2 regions of the Haloactinospora alba genome follow, and region 1 is predicted to be linked to the other one. Evidence: riboswitches for the same ligand, from Rfam matches in the RefSeq annotation. Region 1 holds a riboswitch; the other holds the start of a gene.
The links. Region 1 has a riboswitch for cobalamin ahead of FHX37_RS19410 (ABC transporter substrate-binding protein). Riboswitches for the same ligand answer to the same signal wherever they lie in the genome.

Region 2: another riboswitch for cobalamin. It lies ahead of metE (5-methyltetrahydropteroyltriglutamate--homocysteine S-methyltransferase); the one in region 1 lies ahead of FHX37_RS19410 (ABC transporter substrate-binding protein).

Annotation. Positions count from the first base shown of each region.
Region 1 is NZ_VFQC01000002.1:389,426-395,018, reverse strand. Features, by position in the region: gene FHX37_RS19420 (ABC transporter ATP-binding protein) at 1-759, opposite strand, end outside; gene FHX37_RS19415 (FecCD family ABC transporter permease) at 782-1,816, opposite strand; gene FHX37_RS19410 (ABC transporter substrate-binding protein) at 1,820-2,854, opposite strand; cobalamin riboswitch at 2,920-3,101, opposite strand; gene FHX37_RS19405 (nucleoside/nucleotide kinase family protein) at 3,167-3,814, opposite strand; gene FHX37_RS23020 (hypothetical protein) at 4,222-4,365, shown strand; gene FHX37_RS19400 (hypothetical protein) at 5,046-5,270, shown strand; gene FHX37_RS23920 (transposase family protein) at 5,219-5,377, shown strand; gene FHX37_RS23750 (hypothetical protein) at 5,401-5,593, shown strand, end outside.
Region 2 is NZ_VFQC01000001.1:1,195,288-1,200,880, reverse strand. Features, by position in the region: gene FHX37_RS23155 (carbohydrate kinase family protein) at 1-342, shown strand, start outside; gene metE (5-methyltetrahydropteroyltriglutamate--homocysteine S-methyltransferase) at 645-2,933, opposite strand; cobalamin riboswitch at 3,103-3,325, opposite strand; gene FHX37_RS05480 (polysaccharide deacetylase family protein) at 3,713-5,191, shown strand; gene FHX37_RS05475 (DUF6461 domain-containing protein) at 5,493-5,593, shown strand, end outside.

The sequences.
Region 1 (5,593 bases):
GGGGAGGAAACGCACGGCGGGCCGGTTCCGGGGACCGTTCGGGTCCACCGTCGAACGCACGCCATAGACCTCGGCGATGAGCGACTCGGTGACGACCCGTGCGGGAGGCCCGGCAGCCACGGCGCGCCCCTCGGCCAGAACCACCAGCGCGTCGCAGTACATCGATGCCAGGTTGAGGTCGTGGAGGGCCATCACGGTGGTGACCGGGAGGCGCACGACGAGCTCCAGCAGGTCCAGCTGGTTGCGGATGTCCAGATGGTTGGTGGGTTCGTCCAGAAGCAGCTCCCGCGGTTCCTGGGCGAGCGCCCGAGCGATCTGGACACGCTGACGTTCCCCGCCGGAGAGGGTCTGCCAGGACTGTTCGGCCCTGTGGTCCAGGCCCACGCGGTGCAGGGCGCCGCGCACCACCTCCTCGTCGGAGGCCGTGGGTCCCGCCCAACCGCGCCGGTGCGGAATCCGGCCCAACCTCACCACGTCGGAGACCGTCAGGTCGACTTCTGTCGAGGAGTGCTGCTCCACCACAGCCACCCGGCGGGCCATCTCCCGCCTTCCCAGTTCCGTGATCGGTGTGCCGTCCAGACTCACCGCTCCCGAGCTGGTGTCGCGCACTCCCGAAAGCAACCTCAACAGCGACGATTTCCCCGACCCGTTGGGGCCCAACAACCCCACGGTCGCCCCGCTGCCGGCGGTCAGGCTCACCCCGTCGACGATCAGCCTCCCCCCGGCGGTCCAGGACACGTCCTGGGCGCACAAGCTCACAGCACACCCTCCGAAAGCGCGGTTACCACGGTCTGCGGGCACGGTGCAGGATCAACACGAACACCGGAACACCGATCAGCGAGGTCATCACACCGACCGGCAGTTCCTGCGGCTCGAACAGGGCGCGCGCCACAGTGTCCACCCACATCATGAACACGGCCCCTGCCAACGCCGTCGTCGGCAGCAGGAACCGGTGCCCCGGACCGACCAGGGCCCGTGCGGCGTGGGGCAGTACGAGCCCGACGAACCCGATCGCGCCGCACGCGCTCACCAGCACCGCGGTCAGCAGCGCCGCGGCGACCAGCAGGAGGGTTCGTGCGCGGGCCACAAACACCCCCAGAGAGGCGGCGGCGTCGTCACCGAAGGCGAACGCGTCCAGTGCGGTGGCGCGAGCGGCGAACACGAGGTACGCGACCGTCAGCGCGCCCGCGCACACCGCCACGTCGAGCCAGGAGGCCCCGCTCAGGGAGCCGAGCAGCCAGAACAGCACACCACGCGTCTCCTCGGCGGTCCCGGAGGAGAAGACGATGAACGACGTCAGGGAGGAGAAGAGCTGCATCACGGCCACCCCGGACAGGATGACCTTAGCGGTCGTGCCACCGGAGACCTTGCTCAGCAGCATCACCAACGCGAACGCCAGGCACGCTCCCGCGAAGGCTCCCACGGACAACGACAGGGTGCCGCCGACCCCGACGATCACCACCAGGACCGCACCCGTGGAGGCCCCGGAGGACACACCGAGCACGAACGGGTCAGCGAGAGGGTTGCGCAGCAGGGACTGCATCACCGCACCACACATCCCGAGCCCGGCGCCGCAGAGCGCGGCCAACAGGGTGCGCGGCAGCCTCAGGTCCCACACGATTCCCTCGCGGATCACCGACATGCCCGACTCGGAGCCGCCCAGCCGCGCCACGATCACCGACGCGACCTCGGACACGGATATCCCCGCCGGCCCGATGGTGATCGTCACCGCGATCGAGAGCGCGATCAGCGCTACACCGGAAACGGTGACGGCCGTGGTGCCGAGCCGGTGCCGGACACGCACGGTTCCCGGCATCGGTCACTCCCCCGGTGCGTCGTCGGTGAGGGCCGCCGCCACCTGCTCGATGCCCTCGACCGTGCGGATCGAGGGGTTCATCGCGGCCCCGCTGACCACGACGTAGCGCTCCTCCTCGACCGCACGCATGTGCTGTGTGACCGGGTTGTCCTCAAGGAAGGAGATCTTCTCCTCGGCACTCTCCGCGCTCTGGCTCTCCCGGGTCAGATCCCCGATGACCAGTACGTCCGGATCGTGATCGGCCACGCTCTCCCAGTTGACCTGCGGCCACTCCTTGGTCGTAGCGTCGAGGACGTTCTCGGCGCCGACCGTCTCGGTGATGATGCCAGGGGCACCACAACAACCGCCCATGTAGGGCGTTTCGGAGTTGGCGAACCAGTACATGACCGTCGTTCCGGAAGCGTCGACATCCCGGCTCGCCTCACCGACGCGTTCCTTCAGGTCCGTGACGAGCTCCTCGCCCCGGTCCTCGACACCGAACACCCGCGCCAGCTCCCGAACCTCCCCGTATATGTCGCCCATTCCCAGCGGCTCTTCACGGACGCCGTCCCCGGAGCCGCTGTTGTCCTTGACGCAGTCGGACGGGGAGACGTAGGTGGGCACGCCGAGGTCCTCGAAGTCGTCGCGTTCGGCGACACCACCCGTACCGAGAGTGGATTCGAACGACGCCGCGACGAAGTCGGGTTCCTCCTCGAGGACCCGCTCGAACGAGGGAGCGTTCTCGGCCAGACGGGGAACGCGCTCTTCCTCCTCCTCGAGCCCCTCCATGACCGGATCGGTCCACGTCGCGGTCCCCACCATGCGGTCGGCCAACCCCAACGACAGCATGATCTCGGTGGTCCCCTGGTTCAACGAGACCGCGCGTTCGGGAGCGAGACCCTCCTCCACCTCGTGGCCGCAGTTGTCGATGACGGCCCCCGCCGAGGTGTCCCGTTCCTCGGACGGGGTCCCGCAGGCGCCAAGCACCGTGACAGCGGCGAACACCGCCGTGGCGGACCGGATGGACGGGTACGTGGGCCGGAGAACGTTCGGATACACCGAAAACCCTTCTCACATGGGGTCCGTGCGCGGGACCCGTGTACATGGCACTGACCCGTGCCGCTGACGCGGGCCAGTGGTCGGCAGGTTTTCGGACTCGGAATCTCCCGGTCGGGGCGCCTTCCCGGATCCGTGTGGCCCAGTGGCGTCCGGCCCCGACCGTCATCCTCACCGCTGCGCGCCAGTTCCGGACTCACACCGGATTCCCTGTGCCCCACCGGGGACGGCCGACCGGGAGGGAGCGTATCAACCCGGGTGCTCCATCCGTTACGGGGCAGGGTTCCCCTCCGCCGCAGGCACTGCACCACCCGTTCACTCCGGGTCGCCGGTGACGACGAGGTCCGCACGGTGCCGGGTTCGCGCGACCACCTCGGCGTTGGGTTCGTCGCTGCGCGCCACCCACTCCCGCGCCTCGCGCGGTTCCTTACCGTGCCGCACGTGCCGCGCCACCAGTCGGGACCTGCGTTCCTCCTCACCGGGAGCCAGGAACCACACCTCGTCGAGAAGGCTCCGGACCTCGGCCCACGGCCCGGTGTCCAACAGGAGGTAGTTGCCCTCGGTGACCACCAGCGGCACCTCCGGGCCGACCGGAATGGCGCCCGCGTAGGACTCCTCGACCTCGCGGTGGAACTCCGGCGCGTACACCGTGTCGGGCCCCCGGTCGCGCAACCGCCGCAACAGTGCCGCGTATCCCGCGGCGTCGAAGGTCTCCGGCGCACCCTTGCGGTCCCGGAGGCCGAGGCGGGCAAGCTCGGTCTCGGCCAGGTGGAAACCGTCCATGGGCACCAGCGCCGCCGCCCCGGACAGCTCCGCGCACACCTGTTCTGCCAGGGTTCCCTTCCCTGCTCCGGGTGCGCCCGCGATCCCCAGCAACCGCCGGCCACCGTCCCGGGCCAGCGCCCGCGCCCGCTCTACCAGCTCCACGCGCGAGTACCGCCGTCGTGTCTCCCCAGAGGTCACGGCACCTCCCCACACTCCACAGCCCTGGTTGGCGTTTCCCAACCTAGGGCACGCGCCAGTACCGTCCCGTGTCGGTACGGCCCGGTGGTGGGGAGGTGACCCAGCGCTACCTGCCGTGGCGTTCTGACGGTCCCGAGCGTCCCGAACGGGCCAACAGGAAACCCGACACCGGAACGGGCAGCACGAGCGACGCGCACCAAATGTGCACGAGACACACGAGGGCCGCCCGGGCGTGGACCCGGACGGCCGTCAGGGATCGCATGACCTGCTAATTCGTTTGTGGAGCCAACTTCACACAATACGACCCCCGCCCCCGGTCATCGAAGGACCGACCATCGATCTGCCCTCCGGGCCTGTGCAGGGAAAACCGGGGGGTGAGGCCAAGCCCGACACTGCTAGGGCCAGCGATGGGAGTGACCGATGAGGTCGCCTCCCGCTGGGTCACCACCGTCGCGGTGCTGCTGCTGGCGCTGATCGCCGCGGTGGTCTCCTGGGCGAATCCGCGTGCGATCCGCGGGGCGAGCCCAGGATCGGCAGTCCGATTCCGATGACCAACGTGGCCACGCCGAGTTCCAGGACGGGGATGATCAGGGGCACGCCGATCGAGGCCAAACGGAAGGTGGACAGCGAGTAGAGGATGGAGGCCCCGACTCGGCACGGTCCCGGGGGGCATGCCCGGATATTGGGCGGCGGGTTGTCGGCCGACGATCCGGGCAAGCATGCCGGTTCGGGGTAAGGCTGGTACGACCTCTGGCGACGGCGCGGTACCGGGACGGCGTCGCCGGAGCCGGCCCGTCGCCGCGGCTCCGGCATCGGTGGGGATCGCATGGGGTGAAGGCGATCCACATGTACCTCGCGCTGCCGCAACGCACGTGGCAGCGCTTTTCATCATGCCGCTGAAGCCCACCTACCGATGCGAGCCGGACAGCCCCCGGTCGGCGGTGATGCCTGCACCAATCCCGCGCTGGCGCGCGCACGGGGTGCCTGCTCCCCAGCGCGGCTCCTAGGTTGTTGCTGCCGGTCACGAGCGCACCGGGCGGAGCCGGAAACATGACGACGAACACCTTCACCCACCCGTCCGACCCTCCCGATTGGAACACCGTGATCTCGACGAAAGGCCTGCATAAGAGATATACGAAGACGGTCGCAGTGGACGATCTGTCCTTCGAGGTCCGGCCAGGGATGATCACCGGCTTCCTCGGTCCCAACGGGCTCGGGGAACTCCACCACCATGCGGTTGATGCTCGGCCTCGACCACGGCGGGGGCGAGACCCTGTTCGACGGGGAGCGGTTTACTTCGATTCGTCGGCCGATGCACCACGTCGGCACCCTGTTGGAGGCCACGGGGTTCCACCCCACTCGCACAGCCCGCAACCACTTGAAGATGCTGGGGTTCCCCCTGGAGTGTGGACACCTGGTGTCCACACTCCAGGGGGAACCCCCGACGGAACACTGATCCCGATCGACCGGGTAGCCGCTGATCGGCCCTTCTACTCGGGCAAGCACAAGAAACACGGGATGAACGTGCAGGTGGTAATTGCCTCGGACGGCACACCGCTGTGAGCCTCGGGGGCTTGCTCGGATCGGTGCACGATGTACGCGCAGCCCATCTGTGCGGGGTATTGCGCCGGCTCGCGGACGACGGGTTGGTCGTCCTCGCCGACAGAGGGGATCTCGGCGCTGGCCATGGGATCCTCACCCCTTCCAAGGGACAGAACAAGCCCGAGCGGAGGAAGCAGATCAACTCCGAGCACACCCGCTGGCGCAGTACCGGTAGAG
Region 2 (5,593 bases), on a different contig from region 1:
CACGCCGGTTCCTTGGCAACGGCGCTCTCCCCAGGAGCGGAAGTACTGGAGGAATGGCTGGCCGGACGACGCGGTGAGGCCCCCGTCGGCACCGACCCCAACATCCGTCCCTCGCTCGCTGGCGGGCGGGAACGTGAGGTGGCCCGGGTCGAACGGCAGCTCGCCCTCGTCGGCCTGATCAAGGTCAGCGCCGGTGACCTGCGGTGGCTCTATCCCGGTCGACCCGTTCTCGAGAGCGCTCGCCGGTGGGCCGGACTCGGCCCGTACCTGGTGTTCCTCATCCGGGGGCGGGAGGAAGCGGTCGCGCTGCGGGGCGGTGGCACACCGTTGACGGTGTCGTGACCCGCCCCCGCCCGCGCGCGTCGATGCGTAGGGGCCGGGGATTCCTTCTCCGCTGGACTTCTGGAGACCCTGGACCGGTTCGGCGCGCTCGGGGGGGGGGAGAACCGGTCCGTGCTGCGAGGGCTCGGGGAGACGGCCCTCGCCACGTGCCTGGACCGCGCCAACGCCCTCTCCGCCCGGGTCTGCGCCCGGGAGGGCGCAGACCCGGGTCCGTGGGACCCAGGGCGGACGCGGTTGCGGACCGGCCCCACGGACACAGCCGCTGCGGGTGGGGCGGGACGGAGACCGTCCCGCCCCGTTACTTAGCTTCCCAGCCCGTCACGGACCCGCCGCACGGCTTCCACCATGTTGCGCAGTGCGGGTTCGATCTCGGGGTAGTCCCGGGTCTTCAGTCCGCAGTCGGGATTGGCCCACAGCCGTTCCGGTGGAACCGCTCGCAGCGCGCTGCGTAGCGCTGTCTCGATCTCCTCCACGCCGGGAGCCCGCGGCGAGTGGATGTCATAGACGCCCGGCCCGATTCCGCGACCGTAGCCCGCGGCGGCGATGTCCTCCACCAGTTCCATGTGGGAACGGGCGGCCTCGACACTGGTGACGTCGGCGTCGAGCTCCTCGATCGCCCCGACGATCTTGCCGAACTCCGAGTAGCACATGTGCGTGTGAATCCAGGTACTGGCCGCCGCCCCTGACGTCGCCAGCCGGAACGCTCCCACCGCCCAGTCGAGGTAGGCGTCGCGGAACTCGGCACGCAACGGCAGGAGCTCGCGCAGGGCGGCCTCGTCCACCTGGACGTGCCGGATTCCGGCCTGTTCCAGGTCAGAGACCTCGTCCCGCAGGGCCAACGCCACCTGGCGCGCGGTTTCACCCAGCGGCTGGTCGTCCCGGACGAAGGACCACGCGAGCATCGTCACCGGGCCGGTGAGCATCCCCTTGACCGGTTTGCGGGTACGCGACTGTGCGTAGGTGATCCAGTCCACGGTCATGGGGCCGCTACGGGAAACGTCCCCGTAGAGGATCGGTGGCCGGACGCACCGCGAGCCGTAGGACTGCACCCAGCCGTGCTGCGTGGTGACGAACCCGTCCATACGCTCGGCGAAGTACTGCACCATGTCGTTGCGCTCGGGTTCGCCGTGCACCAGGACGTCAAGCCCGATGTCCTCCTGTAGGGCGATGACGCGGTCGATCTCGGAGCGCATCCGTAGCTCGTACTCGCTCTGGTCGATGCGCCCGGCACGGTAGTCCGCGCGTGCCTTGCGCACGTCCGTGGTCTGGGGGAAGGAACCGATCGTCGTAGTTGGCAGCGGCGGGAGTGGGGACGTGGTGTTCTCCTCCCGCCGGCGCTGGCCGCCGCGCGTGGCGGTCTCGCCCAGCGCCTCCAACCGTTCCCGCACGTGCCGGTTGGTGAACGAGGACGGTGTCCCCGCGTCGGTGACGGCACGCGCGCGTTCCAGCTCTGCTGCGATCTCCTCGTCACCCGCCGACAGTGCCCGGCCGAGCAGAACCACCTCGTCGAGCTTCTGCCGTGCGAACGCCAGTCGCTCCCGCAGCTCCGCGGGCAGCCCCGTCTCGGCGTCCACGTCGATGGGTACGTGCAGCAGGGAGCAGGAGGTGCTCACGGTGACGTCGCCGACAAGCCCCAGGAGGGAGCCCAGCGTGGACATCGTCCGGGCGATGTCGGTGCGCCACACGTTGCGGCCGTCGACCACGCCGGCAACCAGGGTCTTGTCTCCGATCCCGGACACTTGGGCGAGGTCGTCGACCCCCTCCGGCGCGGTGACCAGGTCCAGACCGATACGTTCCACACGGCTGTGCTTGAGGATCCGCAACGCGTCCGGGCCGATCGATCCGAAATAGGTGGATACGAGGATCTCCGGCCGTTCGGTCACCTCACCGAGTTCGGTGTAGGCACGTTCCAACGCGGCCAGCTCCGCCTGTCCCTCGTCAGTGGCGAGTATCGGCTCGTCGAGCTGGACCTGTTGCACCCCCGAGGCGGCCAGTTGGCGGAACAGTTCGGCGTAGCAGGGAAGCAGGTCCGCCAAGAGCTGGACGGGACGCCACCCCTCGGGAGCCTCCGATGCCGGTTTCGCCAACAGCAATAGCGTGAGCGGACCGAGTACGACGGGCCGGGTCTCGATACCCAGTTCCCGCGCCTGGGTGTACTCCGCCATCGGTTTGGTGCTGTCCAGGCGCGGCCGTGTCCGCGGAGAGAGCTCCGGGACCAGGTAGTGGTAGTTGGTGTCGAACCACTTCGTCATCTCCAGGGGCGCAACGTCCTCCGCTCCCCTGGCCATGGTGAAGTACCGCCGCAGCTCGGCGTCGAGCCCGTCGGCGCCGTCGGCCACCGTGGCGAAGCGCTCGGGGACCAACCCGAAGAGCAGGGCGGTGTCGAGAACGTGGTCGTAGTAGGAGAACGTGTTCGACGGGATCTCGCGCACACCAGCGTCACGGAGGGTCTCCCAGACACCACGTCGTAGGTTGGAAGCGACCGTGTCGAGCTCCGCCGCAGGTATCTCTCCGGCCCAGTAGGACTCACTGGCCCGCTTGAGTTCGCGGTTCGGCCCGATTCTGGGGTATCCGTGCACAGTGGTCGTCATCGTGTATCACCACCGCGGCGCGTATCGTCACGTTCCATGGCTTCTTCTCTCCCTCGTCGAAAACAGCCTCAGGGCCCACGAACTCGGGGAGAACCAGCGAGGAACACACGGCGAACACGCCGCCTGAGCCCGCCGTCCTCCCTCGGGACGTGGACCACCGCGGGCGCGGGAGCGCCCACGGGCGGTGGCAGGTATTCGGACTCACGGGCGTCGCGCGGCGCTTCTGCCGCACCCTCCTACTGGTCACCGCTTCCCAGACACACTGTGTCCAGTGCTTGTGGTGACGTTCGTTCCCGTTCACCGCTGCGGGGCAGTCCCGGACTCCCACCGGGTTCCCTCTTACGACACGCGCGGGCGTAGCCGCGTGTGTACCAACCGCGTTCGCCACTATAGACCACACCGGAGGATTCGGGCGCGGCGGCCCCGCCCTCCCCGGGGGGAGAGGTGTCCCACCCGACCCGCTGGCGGTGCGGAGTTCCCGGGCAGCGCCTCCCCGCGGGACAGTGCGCCCTCCTGCAGGATTTTGCGCATTCGAGAACGAATGTTGCCCGTGGTATTACGGGTCGCGTTCTCCCCTCCGCGTTTCGACGTTTTAGGCTCGTCTGGGAAGCCGTTATGAGCTCTGGCTGCCCCACTGGACCCGGCCCAGGGTGCGAGGGGTTGCACACCGGACATGGCCGCTCCATCGATGTGAAAGACGTCTGCCCGTGAGAAACGAGTTCGCCGATCTCCGCGCGTCGCTTCGCGGCCTCGTCACGCCGCGGCGTTTCACAAGGCCCGTGTCGTCGTCCCTGAAGTACACCGCAGCAGCCGCCAGTGTCCTCCTTCTCCTGAGTATCGGTTCGTGCTCGCCGGACGACAGGGGGACGAGCGGCCCCGGCGAGGAACCGGAGAAACCCAATGGGGAACCCGACCAGCTCACGAGCGTGGACCCGTCGGAGGTAACCGGCCTGGACGAACGGGAGGAGACCTCGGATGAGGGCCCGCAGATCGACGTTTCCTACCCGGAGATCCCCAACGCCGACCCGTTGACCCAACGCCTCGACGACGCCACAAGCCAGAAAGTCTCCGATTTCACCTCGGCCTCCGCCGACGCCGAGAGTCTCACCATCGACTGGGACATCAGCGTCGCGACCGAGGACGTCGTCGCGGTCCGGCTCGTGCAGGAGGAGAAGGATTCCGACGGGGAGCGCACCAGCTACACCACCTACTGGTACGACGCCACGAGCGGGCACACCGCCTACTCCACCGAGCTCGTGGGGAACCAGGAGGACCTCGCCGAGCTCGACAGTCTCGTGAAGGACTCCCTGAACGAGGAACAAGTCGACGCCTCCACGCTCCACCCCATCCTGCACCTCTACGACTCGATGGGGTTCAACCCGGACGGTGACCTTGTCGTGGAGTTCGACCAGGGGCAGATCGCACCAGCCGGTGCGGGGCGTGTGAACGCGACCATCCCCAAGGAGGACGTCACCTCCCTGCTATCGGACCTCGGGGAACGCGCACAGTCCGCGGCCACGAACCCCAGCCCCGGTTCCGCCGTCGAGGACTCCGCCACTCCTCCCAAGGACGACACCGCCGACGGGAGTGTCCCCGGAAGGCTTCCCGAACGCGACGACTCCGTCGACTGTTCCTCCGCCGCCGCGAAGTGCATAGCACTGACGTTCGACGACGGCCCCGGCGCGCGAACCCCGGAGCTGCTCGACGCGCTCGCCGAGTACAACGCGAAGGCCACGTTCTTCCTCACGGGCCAGCCGGCACGCGAGCATCCGGAGACCGTGCGGCGCGAATACGCGGAAGGCCACGAACTCGCCAACCACACGGTGACCCACTCCGACCTCACCACGCTGGACAAGTCCGAGGTCCGCGAGGAACTCACCACCGTCAACGCCCTGGTACGCCGTGAGACCGGCTACACCCTGGACCTCATGCGACCGCCCTACGGCGCCACCAACGACAAGGTAGCGCAGGTGTCCCGTAGCGAGGGACTCGCAGAGATCATCTGGAGTGTCGACACCAACGACTGGAAGAACCGCAATGCCGGGAAGGTCCGCAAAGAGGCGCTGAAGAACGCGAAGCCCGGTTCGATCGTGCTCATGCACGACATCCACGGGACCACGATCGACGCGGTGCCCGACATCCTGGAGCGGTTGGAGGAACAGGGTTACACCATGGTGACGATCTCGCAGCTCCTCGGGGAGACCGAACCCGGCGAGTCCTACTACAACGGCCACCCGGACGAGGACGGGGAGGAGTGACACGCCCATCCGGCCGGAACCGGAACGAAGGGCGGGCGCGAACCACTCGCCACGGGCGTACCATGGACCGCTGGGACTCCCTCGGCGCAGTTTCGGGAACCGGCGTGGATACCCGGAAAGACCGGCCTCGTGTCCGATCGTGTCGCCCTCTCGTCGGGGGTGTGGCGGGCATGGCGCGGGTTCTGCCCGGCATCAAGCGACCGGGTTATTCCCCGTATTTTCGGGAACGCGGTGAGAGGGGCCACACGTCCCCGGCAGGAAGAGCACCCTCCGGCTCGAGGTAGAGGAAAGGGACCACCCCATGGCCGTTGCGTGCGCCCGTGACTACACGTGGTTGCGGGAAACTCAGCCGGACTTGGCAGAAGCCTTCTGCATCTCTTACGTCCGCGGACTGAACAAAAC